2 regions of the Paratractidigestivibacter faecalis genome follow, and region 1 is predicted to be linked to the other one. Evidence: predicted binding sites of a transcription regulator. Region 1 holds the regulator's gene; the other holds the start of a gene.
The links. Region 1 encodes NrdR, which represses ribonucleotide reductase genes. Its sites were predicted from a motif close to AAACACNATATATNGTGTTT; they were not measured.

Region 1 (5,933 bases):
GGGAGCCGTGCGCGCTCCGGTCACGGCCGTGGTGCTGGTCTTTGAGCTGACGGGCTCACTCGACGCGCTGCTCTCCGTGACCATCGTCTCCATCCTGGCGTACGTCGTCGCAAACCTGCTGCGAGTGGACCCGTACTACGAGCACCTCCTTGCCGACCTCCTTGGCGTGACGCCCGACGATCCCTCGCTCAACGGCGAGCCGGGAGAGAAGGTTCTGAAGACCGTCTACGTTGGCTCCGGCTCAAGGCTCGAGGGGATGCGCGTGAGCGAGGTGCCCTGGCCTGACGGGACGCGCATCGTGACCATTGACCGCACGGGACAAGAGATCGTACCCAACGGCGAGACACGCCTGCTCGCGCTAGACGGGCTTCTGCTCATCATGGACTCCGAATTCGAGGACGACGTCATGCTCAAGGTGGGGTTGATGAGCGAGCAGAGGGTCTAGGTTCAGATTCAGAGTCACTGATTGGGAAGATTTGGGCTCCGTCAGAATGGCTTAGAATCTCTACTTTACATAAGATATATTATCGCGGCTTTATCGTTTGGAAGCTTTGCGGATTGGCCAGATACGAGGAGGCGCTCTCTGCCGCAATGGCACCGTCCGAGCAGGCGGTCACCACCTGTCTCATGGACTTGGCCCTGACGTCACCCGCGGCAAAGACGCCGGGCACGGCGGTTCTCATGTGATGGTCCGTGACGACGTGACCTTGCTCGTCAAGGATGCCGAGGTCCTTCGACAGAAACTCGGTGGAGGGCTTTCTGCCCACAGCGACAAAGACGCCGCAGCCCTCGTCCCCATAGTCGAGCGTCTCAGTCTGGCCGGTCCTGAGGTCCCTGAGCGCGACGGTCTCTACGGAATGGGCACCGTCTACGGACTCAATGACGGCCTGGAACCTCACCGAGATCTTGGGCTCTTCCAGGACCTCCCGTTGGCGAGCCCCGCTGGCGGCAAGATGGGGCTTTCTGACCACCATAGTCACGAATCGCGCCACCCTCGCCAGGTGCAGGGCCTCCACGACAGCCGAGTCTCCCCCACCAACTACGAACACATGTTTGTTTCTGAAGAACAGTCCGTCGCAGGTTGCGCAATACGAGACCCCACGTCCCGTGAACTGGGCCTCGTTGATAAAGCCAGCCTTTCTTGCGCTGGCTCCGGAGGCAATGATGACCGACCTCGACGTCAAGCGTTGGCCCGACTCGAGGATGCAGTCAATGAGCCCGTCAGGCACTGGGGAGAGGCCAGATGCCCTGTCCGAAAGGAACCGTGCCCCGAGGTCTCTTGCCTGGGTCTCCATGCGTTCGGCGAGCTCGTAGCCCGCAACGTTGCCAAAGCCCGGGTAGTTCTCGATGCCAGGGGTCAGAAGCATCTGGCCGCCAGGGGCCTCTTGCTCAAGAACGACCGTATCGAGCAGGGACCTTCTGGCATAGATAGCCGCCGTGAGCCCTGCGGGTCCAGCGCCAATGACCAAGACGTCAATCGGGTTCATATGAGCCTCCTTTGCCTCGCGTGTCTCTTGCTAGACATACCCAATCGGCACGAATCAGAGACCCGTTGCAACGAGCACAAACGCGAGCGAAGCCAAGCTAAGGACAAGAGAGGCGCCGCTCAGGGTACGCACCTTACCAGACCCCAGACGGATGCAGGTGTCAACAAGAACGCCCGCAGCAACGCCCCAGGCAGGGCTTCCTGAGACCAACCCGCAAGACACCATGGCCAGAACGGGAACGGAGGTCCCGAGGTCCTTGAGGTCAATGCAGGCAACGCGAGAAATCGGGCGCAGGCAGCAGGCGAGCAGAGGGCCAAAGGCGGCAGAGACGGGAATGCAAGCCACAAGCGGGGACAGACAGGCCAGCACCAGGGCAGACGCCGTCAGGCACGCCCCCTCCTTGAGGGGTCGCCGGCGGCTCTCCTTAGGCTGGTCAGCAGCCAGTCCGATCATTGGTATTCCCAGAAACGCAGAGGCCAGCATGCCGAGAGCACCGAGAACCTGGCCGGAGCGTCTTCCAGACGCGTCCCCGGGCTCCGCGTCAGAGGCCGAGAGCAGGCAGAGTGCAAGGGAAAGGATGAGCCCAAGGGACCGAGCGGAGAATAGGCCCTGGAGAAGACGGGCCGCCCCGGCCACGAGACCCGAGGATGAGGACGCAATCAACGTGACGTCAGGGGCCGCGAGGAACCCGGCGGGAGCCTGGGTCAGGCCGAGCGGGATGCCGGCAAAGGTTGCGATGCAAAGGCCAAGAATGCCAGCCGCGGGAACGCCAGAGCACCTAAGGATGACCGTCGCCAGCAGAGAGATGCTCGCATCGACGAAGGCGGGGTCAAATATGCCCACAAGGCCCAGAGCTCCGTTTGAGTTCACTGCGACCACACCGCAGAGCCCGAGGGCAAACTCGACCGAGAGGACTCCCAGAAGCGCAGACATGCCAACGCGAAGGTGGGCGGGAATGCCCGAGACCGCCTTGTTCCTTACCGGAGCAATCGAAAGCAGAAGAAGGGCCACCCCCACGGCAAGCGAGACGCCAAGCAATTCGGCGTAATCGCGAGCTCCTTCGGACGGCAGCACGGCACAAAGCGCCAGCAGACCGCAGAGCGTCGGCGCGGCGCTGTCGGGCCTGAGTCCACCCACGTAGACCAGCACGCAAGACACGGCAAGCGAGGCGCAAGCAGACGTGACAACGGAGGTCATGGTAAGCCCAAGCTGAGCGACGACGAGAGATGCCAGCACCGCGGCAAGAATCACAGTGCCGAGCCGAGAAAGGAGCCCGGAAGAGCCCATCTCAGAAACTAGGCCTTCGATTCGTCGCTCTCTCATCTCATCCCCCAAGGAAAGGCCCTCACACGGGAGGCCACCTGCCAATCAGTTGACGCCGCTGGAGCCAAAGCCACCTTCGCCGCGGTCCGTCTGGTCAAGCTGCTCGACCTCGCGGAGATGCACCTGGGGGACGCGCTGGATGACAAGCTGGGCAATGCGCTCGCCCTTGGAGATGACGATGGGCTCATGGGCATCGAGGTTGATGGCACAGACCTTGAGCTCGCCCCGATAGTGGGCGTCCACCAACCCGGGGGTGTTGGCCATGGAGAGCCCCTTCTTGAGAGCAAGACCACTTCTGGGCTGCACGAAGCCTGCATAGCCATCGGGAATGGCGATGGCAAGACCGGTGCCGATAAGTCTCCTCTCTAAGGGAGCCAGCACAACGTCCTCGTTAGACCTCAGGTCGAGGCCAGCGTCACCCTCGTAGGCATAGGCCGGGAGCTCGACCGTTGCGTCAAGCCGCTTAATAGGAAGGTCGATGGCGTCGAGCGTCATTTCTGAAGGCTCCTTAGCTCCTCGCTGAACTCGTCAATGTCCTTGAAGTCCCGGTAGACGGAGGCAAAGCGGATGTAGGCGACCTTGTCCATGTCCATCAGCCGCTTGAGAACCATGCTGCCGAGGTCCTCGGAAGAAACCTCCATGCAGCCCTTGTCTCGAAGCTCGGAGACGATGCCGTCGATGAGCGAGTTGAGCGTGTTGATGGGGATGTCGCGCTTGACCGTGGCCGCAACAAGGCCTCTCATGAGCTTCTGCCTGTCAAACGTCTCCTTGTGGCCGTCCTTCTTGACGACAAGAAGGGGCGTCTCCTCGCACCTCTCGTAGGTCGTGAACCTGAAGCCGCACCTGGTACACTCACGGCGCCTGCGAATGGCGTCGTTGCTCTCAGAGGGTCGGGAGTCGACGACCTTTGACTCCTCGCAACCGCACTTGGGACAGCGCATGAGACCTCCTAGAAGAATTTGTCCATCTAGGAAACATAGCACAGCGCCGCGAGCCTTACCGGGCTGAGACGACCCCACTGGGAACGAGAATGCGCTGACCCGCATAGACGGCCCCACCGTCAAGGGAGTTTGCCGCCTCGATCCAATCCACGACGTCACGCGTTGAGGTGCCGGGGACGTCGCACTCCTGGGCGATGCGCCAAAGGCTCTCTCCGTCGCGCACCACGCGCTCCGAGGCCTGCGCCTGCCCGAGGGCGCTTGCAACGACCTGCGAGGAATGCGCCTGGGCAAAGTAAATGCCGCCAATTACGGCAAGGCAAACAAGAACCCCAGCGAGAAGAACGCCGAGTCCGAGGGGCTTTGCGTTGTGCTGGCACTCGGAACGCCTGGCCGTGCGGCTGGCACCGCCCTCGTGGAGGACCAGGAACGGAGCATCAATCTTGATTGCGGCAGATCCGTAGCAGTAGGCGCTTGACTGGTTGCTCATCTTGGGTTTCCTCTCTTCCGCTTCTGTCTGTGGAATTTATACGGGAGGCATCGGACAGAAACTGAAGGCTTGAATTAGAACGCTTGTACCCTATTATGTAAGTACATTCGTTCGTGTCAAGTATCTACGAACAATTGTTTGCATCGCGGCGGAGATTCATCTAAGATGAAGGTGTCGAAAGGGGGCCACAATGCCCAGGGGAAAGATCAGCAAGCGCCAGCAGGAAATCTATGACTACATCAAGTCATACACGGAGGAGCACGCCTACCCACCTTCGGTCAGGGAGATAGGCACTGCGGTCGGGCTGGCCTCCCCCTCCACGGTTCACATGCACCTCAAGCAGCTCGAGGAGCAGGGGCTCATCCGCAGGGACTCCAAGAAGCCCCGCACCATCGAGGTCGTCCAGAAGGAGGAGCCCCAGCCCCAGCGACTGGCAGAGGTGACCCAGGACCTCAACCACAACCTCATCTCGCTGCCCGTCGTGGGCAGGGTGGCCGCAGGTACGCCAATCCTCGCCGAACAGAACGTCGAGGAGACCCTCACGCTGCCGACCAGCATCGTTGGCGACGCAAGCTCCTTCATCCTGAGGGTCCGCGGAGAGTCCATGATCAACGCCGGCATCTTCGATGGTGACTACATCATCGTCAAGGAGCAGCACGAGGCCCACAACGGTGAGATCGTCGTCGCCCTCATAGATGACTCGGCCACCGTCAAGACCTTCTACCGCGAGAAGGACCGCATCAGGCTCCAGCCCGAGAACGACAGCATGGAGCCCATCTACGCCGACAACCCGGTCATTCTCGGCAGGGTAACCGCCCTCATCCGCTCCATGTAGGCGGCCATGGCTAGGCGCGTCCGCTTCTTCGATTCGCTCAGGGGCCTCTCAGTCCTGTCCATGGTGGGCTTTCACCTCTGCTATGACCTGAGGTACCTGGCCGGGCTTTCCCTCCCCTGGTTCCAGGGAACCTTCCAGGACATATGGAGGGCCACCATCTCCTGGGTGTTCCTGTTTCTAGCCGGAGTGATGAGCTCCTACTCAAGGAACAACTATCGACGGGCAGCCAAATACGCCCTCTTCGCCCTTGCCATCTTTGCCGTGACGGCGATCGCCGCCGTTGACGATGCCATCTCGTTCGGAATCATCTTCTGCATGGCAGCCTGCACGCTTGTCACCGCCATCCTGGAGACCCTCCGGATTCGTCCCGGGGGCCTTGTGGCTGGCGCGGCATGCGTTGCCGCCTTTCTTGCGCTGCTGCACGTACCCTCAGGCTACCTCGACCTTGGTTTCACGCGGATGGCCCTACCACAAGAGCTCTATGCGACCCCTTGGCTCTCTTGGCTTGGGTTCCCAGGTCCGGGATTTGTTTCGGGCGACTACTACCCGGTTCTCCCCTACCTGCTCATGTACCTTGCTGGCGCCAGCGCAGGCCCCTCGCTGAAGGACTCCTTTTGCAGCGGCCGTGTCAGAGACCTTGGCCTTAGGCCACTTGAATGGCTCGGAAGGCACGCGCTTCTCGTCTATGCGGCTCACCAACCGGTGTTGCTGGTCATAGCGTCGCTTGTGTCCAGAAGGAGCCTCCTCTAGGCCAGGGCCTCCTCATCGACCTCGTAGGGGGCCAGCGTGGCGCTCATGCGAGCGGAGGCCTTGACCGTGGCAAGAAGGCCTCCCTGAACGTAGCGCTCCCTCATGACCTG
Region 2 (5,933 bases), 700 kb from region 1:
CTCAACCCACGTGCGGATGGCAATGCGGGAGCCGGCGGGCGTGTGCGCGACGGCGTTGTTCACCAGGTTGACGATGACCTGCACCATGAGGCGGGCGTCCACGCTGACCAGGGTCGCGTCGGGGCTGGGTTCCACCACGAGGGAGTGCTCCGAGACGGCGGGGTCCACGTGGCGCAGGGCCTCCTCGATGATGTCGTCCATGAGCTCGACGGTGGCGTTGAGACTCATGCCGCCGTTCTCCAGCTTGGTGATGGCCAGCAGGTTCTCCACCGTGGAGGTGAGCCAGGTGGCGTCCGAGCGGATGTCCGCGGCAAGCTTTGCGCGCTGCTCCTCCGTGAGAACGGCCGCGTCGGAGAGAAGCACGTCCGCGTTGCCGGCGATGGCGGTGAGCGGCGTGCGCAGGTCGTGGGAGATCGAACGCAGGAGGTTGGCCCTGAGCTGCTCGTTCTTGGCCGTGACGGCCGCGTGCTCGCGCTGCTCGAGGGCGGAGCTGCGCGCGAGGGCAAGCGACGCCTCGCCGGCGATGGACGCGGCTATGTTGGCCTCGTCGTGGCCGAGGGCCGCCTCGTCGACGTCGATGGCCAGCACTCCTGCCACCACGGGCTCCGAAGGGGCGCCGCCCTGGGAGGCTCCTGCGTCTGCGGGCTCGGCCGCCTTGTCGTAGACGGTGAGGTAGATGCCGCGGGAGAGCCCCGGCACGGCCTCGCGGCCCAGGGGCGTCCCCACGTAGGCGCTGCCGTCCAGCAGCGGGGGCAGCGCCGGGGCAAACTCCTGCGCCAGGCCCTTCTCGCCAGAGGGCAGGTAGGCGCTCGTCGCGGCCACGCTGCCGTCTTCCTGGGCCTGGTACCAGACGCAGGCGTGATGCGTCATGCGGGCCAGTTGGGCGCCCGCAGTGTTGACGATGGCCCCGCGGTCCGCGCAGCCCTGCAGCAGGCGGTTGGTCTCGAGCATGACGGAGCTCCTGCGCTGGGCCTCGTGGGAGCGGTGCACCTCTCGTCGCAGGGCCATGGCCGCGTAGCTGGAGATGAGCGCCGTGACGAACATGATGGCAAAGGTGCCGGGGTAGGCCGCGCCTACTGCCGTGAGGGAGTGGCGCGGCGAGGTGAAGAAGTAGTTGTAGAGCGCGACGCCCAGGGCGGAGCCCAGCAGGCAGTGGAGGCGCCTGATGGTGACCAGCGCCGTGACCTGCACGGCCACCACATAGACGATGACCACGCACGTGCCCAGGCCCAGGGCGTCAAAGCCCAGGCCCACCAGGGTGGCGACAAAGAGGGCGCAGCAGACAAAGGCCAGGTCGCTGAGGTCGCGGCCGGGGGTCGGGGTGTCCGACCAGGCAAAGGGTCCGTCGGCGCGGATGGCGTTGTGACCGTCGCGTGCGCCCATCTGTTTCCTTTAGGCAAACGCCCCCACGAGGGCGCCCCAGACGCAGGCCGCCAGGACGGCCACGCCCAGGATGATGAATACGAGGTCGAACCTCTCTGTTATACGCCTGCTGGCAAAGAACTGGTCCTCGCCCTGCTCAAACTGACGCTCTTCGGCCAGCTTGCTCGCGGCCTCCCTGCTGATTCTCATGATGTGCCCCCTCCCGACGGCTGCGTTGCCGCCTCTGCCTTTCGACGCTTGTATTAAACGGCGACAGGCATAAAGGGGAACAAAGGATGTATCCGACCGCATAAAGAGGGCGCAAAGACGGCGCAAAAACCGCCGCCAGGCACAAAGAAGGCGAGAAGGGCCCGGGGCCGCGGGTCCTTCTCGCCTTGCGAAACGCCGCTACTAGAGCTGCTGCTCGCCGGGCAGGCGCGTCAGAGAGTAGCCCGCAAAAAGGCGCCCGCCGAAGTGACGGGCGCCTTTTTGCGGGCCTACTGGATGTCTGGCGCGCCTACAGGTGCAGCACGCGGTCGCGAATCTCCTCGGTGCGGCCCTGGTTCCAGAACTGGGTGCCAATATAGCCGCAGGTGCGACGGGCGACGTTCATCTTGGCCTGGTCGCGGTTGCCGCAGTGCGGGCACTCCCAGACGAGCTTGCCGTCGTCCTCCACGATCTTGATCTCTCCGTCGTAGCCGCACACCTGGCAGTAGTCGCTCTTGGTGTTGAGCTCGGCGTACATGATGTTGTCGTAGATGTAGTGCATGACGGCCAGGACGGCCTCGAGGTTGTCCTGCATGTTGGGCACCTCGATGTAGGAGATGGCGCCGCCGGGGGAGAGGCGCTGGAACTCGCTCTCAAACTTGAGCTTGGTGAAGGCGTCGATCTTCTCGCGGACGTTGACGTGGTAGCTGTTGGTGATGTAGCCGTGGTCCGTGATGCCGGGCACGTTGCCAAAGCGCTTCTGGAGGCACTTGGCGAACTTGTACGTGGTGGACTCCAGCGGCGTGCCGTAGAGGGAGTAGTCGATGTCCTCGGCGGCCTTCCACTCGGCGCACTTGTCGTTCATCTTCTGCATGACGGCCAGGGCAAACGGCGTGGCCTCGCGGTCGGTGTGGCTGTGGCCGGTCATGGCCTTGACGCACTCGTAGAGGCCGGCATAGCCCAGGCTGATGGTGGAGTAGCCGCCGTAGAGGAGCTTGTCGATCTTCTCGCCCTTGTTAAGGCGCGCGAGGGCGCCGTACTGCCACAGGATGGGCGCGGCGTCGGAGAGGGTACCGCAGAGGCGGTCGTGGCGGGCGCGCAGGGCCGTGTGGCACAGCTCGAGGCGCTCGTCGAAGATCTGCCAGAAGCGGTCCATGTCGTGGTCGGCGGAGAGGGCCACGTCAGGCAGGTTGATGGTGACGACGCCCTGGTTGAAGCGGCCGTAGTACTTGGGCTTGCCGGGCTCGTAGTTCTTGGCGCGCGCCACGTTGCCGTAGCCGTTGCCGGAGCGGTCCGGGGTGAGGAAGGAGCGGCAGCCCATGCAGGTGTAGCAGTCGCCGTTGCCCTCGGTCTCGCCGGCGGAGAGCTTGTACTCGCGCATCTTCTTCTCGGAGATGTAGTCGGGCACCATGCGCTTGGCCGTGCACTTGGCGGCGAGCTTGGTGAGGTAGTAGTAGGGGCTGTCGGGCTCGATGTTGTCGTCCTCGAGCACGTAGATGAGCTTGGGGAAGGCCGGGGTGATCCAGACGCCCTCCTCGTTCTTCACGCCCTGGTAGCGCTGGCGCAGCATCTCCTCGATGCACAGGGCGAGGTCCTTCTTCTCCTGCTCGTTGCGGGCCTCGTTGAGGTACATGAAGACGGTGATGAAGGGGGCCTGGCCGTTGGTGGTCATGAGGGTGACCACCTGGTACTGGATGGTCTGGACGCCGCGGGAGACCTCCTCGCGCAGGCGCTTCTCGACGATCTGGTTGATCTTCTCCTCGCCGGGGTGGGCGTCGATGGCCTCCATCTCGGCGTAGACCTGGCGGCGGATCTTCTTGCGGGAGACGTCCACGAAGGGCGCGAGGTGCGTGAGGGAGATGGACTGGCCGCCGTACTGGCAGCTAGCCACCTGGGCGATGATCTGCGTGGCGATGTTGCAGGCGGTGGAGAAGCTGTGCGGGCGCTCGATGAGCGTGCCGGAGATGACGGTGCCGTTCTGCAGCATGTCGTCGAGGTTGATGAGGTCGCAGTTGTGCATGTGCTGCGCGAAGTAGTCCGCGTCGTGGAAGTGGATGATGCCCTCCTCGTGGGCGCGCACCACCTCTGCCGGCAGCAGCTCGCGCATGGCGAGGTCCTTGGAGACCTCGCCGGCCATGTAGTCGCGCTGGACGGAGACCACCGTGGGGTTCTTGTTGGAGTTCTCCTGCTTGACCTCCTCGTTGTTGCACTCGATGAGCGAGAGGATCTTGTCGTCAGTGGTGTTCTTCTGGCGCTTCCGGGCCTGGACGTAGCGATAAATAATGTAATGGCGGGCCACGGCAAAGTGGTCGAGGGCCATCAGCTGGTCCTCGACGAGGTCCTGGACCTCCTCGACGGTCACGGTGTGGCCGGCGGCCTCGCAGGAGTCCACGACGTTTGCGGTGGCAAACTTGATGCCGCGCTCGGTGAGGCGCTCCTCCTCGGGGACCTCTCCGCAGGCGGCGCGGATGGCGTTCTCGATCTTGGTCGCGTCAAAGGTGACCTCAGAGCCATTGCGCTTGATGATCTTCATCGCTGCTCACGCCCTTCTCAAAAAAGCAGCGCGTCAGCAGGCGCGCCGCAGATAGTTCCACTCGTTGTGTCTATCTCAACTATGCCACAACCTGTAGTGCTTGGCTTGTGTTTTCTGCCCCAGATATTGTTAAAACGGGGCTTGACTTGCTTGCTTGCCCGTGGATGGCCGGCGTAGCCGCAGGTAGCAAAATCGGCTGGCTTCAAATCTTTTTCCAAGCCGCGAGGGGGCGGGTAGAACGTCTTTTGGAGGCCGCGTGTAAGCCCCAGTTGGCACGTCCGCGCCAGGCGAGAAGGGCCTCCCGCCCCGACCGCTCGCCACCGCGGACGCCGCGGGCGGCTTCTTGCGGGCCGATCCGTCTGCCACGAGGACTAAAGTAGAGAGGTTATCTGTGCGCGACGGGCGCCGGCCCGCCTGGCTGATTGGAGTGCCCATGGAGTTCTCTAAGCGTCTTGACCTGCTGGGAGACGAGGTCTTTGCCGCGCTTAACGTGCGCCGCCGCGAGCTCGAGGCCGAGGGCCGCACGGTCTACGACCTCTCGGTGGGGACGCCTGACTTCAAGCCCTCGCAGCACGTCATAGACGCGCTGGTCAAGAGCGCCCAGGACCCGGCCAACTGGAAGTACTCCCTGCACGACAAGGACGAGCTGCTGGACGCCGTGGGCGCCTACTACAAGGACCGCTATGGCGTGGATGGCGTCACGCGCGACATGATCATGAGCTGCCGCGGCACCCAGGAGGGCATGCTGCCCCTGTGCGCCGCGCTTATCGACGAGGGCGACACCGTCCTGGTGCCCGACCCCTGCTACCCGGTCTTCCGCAACGCCACCACCCTTGCCGGCGGCACGTGCGCGTTCTACCCGCTCACGGCCGAGCACGACTTCCTGCCCTACGTGGCGGGCATCGACCCCGAGGTGGCGGACCGCGCCAAGTACATGATCGTCTCGCTGCCCGCAAATCCGGTGGGCTCTGTGGGCACGTCCGAGGTCTACCAGCAGATCATCGAGTTCGCGCGCGAGCACGACATCGTGGTCATTCACGACAACGCCTACTCCGACATCATCTACGACGGCCCCGCCGGCGGGAGCTTCCTGGCGTACCCGGGCGCCCGCGAGGTCGGCGTGGAGTTCCTGAGCCTCTCCAAGTCCTTCAACGTGACGGGCTGCCGCCTCTCCTTCCTGGTGGGCCGCGCCGACATCGTGGCCGCGGCTCGCAAGCTGCGCAGCCAGGTGGACTTTGGCATGTTCTACCCGGAGCAGGACGCGGCCATCGCCGCCCTCACCGGCCCGCGCGAGCAGGTGGAGCAGCAGCGCATGTGGTACCAGGAGCGCCGCGACGCCCTGTGCGACGGCCTCGAGGAGATTGGCTGGGAGCGCCCCAACGCGCACGGCTCCATGTTCGTCTGGGCGCGCCTGCCGCACGGCCGCCAGGACTCCATGGCCTTTGCGGCCGAGCTCATGGAGCGTGCGGGCGTCATCGTGACGCCGGGCGCGAGCTTTGGCCCGGCCGGCGAGGGCTTCTGCCGCATGGCGCTCACCATGCCGCCGGAGAAGATCCGCGAGGCCGTCGCCGCCATAGCCGCCGCCGGCATGTAGGGGAGGGGCCATGGACGCCGCCGAGTTCCAGCAGCTAGCCGCAGGGTCCCGCACGTATCGCCGCTATGGCGCCCGCCCGCTGCGCCGCGATGAGCTCCTGGGGCTCGTCGAGGCCGCGCGCCTGGCACCCACGGGCAACAACTCCCAGCAGCTGCGCTTTCGCGTGGTGCCTGGCATGGAGGACCCGGCGGGCTGCCAGCTGGTCTTCTCGCATCTGCACTGGGCCGCGTCGCTGCC

Region 2: nrdD (anaerobic ribonucleoside-triphosphate reductase) is a predicted target of NrdR. The motif match lies at 4,185-4,204, and genes of this name have one in related genera.

The regions. Positions count from the first base shown of each region.
Region 1 is NZ_QSNG01000001.1:793,972-799,904, reverse strand. It holds gene DXV50_RS03390 (ClC family H(+)/Cl(-) exchange transporter) at 1-445, shown strand, start outside; gene DXV50_RS03385 (NAD(P)/FAD-dependent oxidoreductase) at 525-1,487, opposite strand; gene DXV50_RS03380 (hypothetical protein) at 1,542-2,810, opposite strand; gene dut (dUTP diphosphatase) at 2,856-3,305, opposite strand; gene nrdR (transcriptional regulator NrdR) at 3,302-3,751, opposite strand; gene DXV50_RS03365 (LysM peptidoglycan-binding domain-containing protein) at 3,807-4,238, opposite strand; gene lexA (transcriptional repressor LexA) at 4,429-5,073, shown strand; gene DXV50_RS03355 (heparan-alpha-glucosaminide N-acetyltransferase) at 5,080-5,823, shown strand; gene hflX (GTPase HflX) at 5,820-5,933, opposite strand, start outside.
Region 2 is NZ_QSNG01000001.1:89,662-95,594, forward strand. It holds gene DXV50_RS00380 (sensor histidine kinase) at 1-1,383, opposite strand, end outside; gene DXV50_RS00385 (hypothetical protein) at 1,393-1,572, opposite strand; gene nrdD (anaerobic ribonucleoside-triphosphate reductase) at 1,880-4,102, opposite strand; gene DXV50_RS00395 (pyridoxal phosphate-dependent aminotransferase) at 4,536-5,696, shown strand; gene DXV50_RS00400 (nitroreductase family protein) at 5,707-5,933, shown strand, end outside.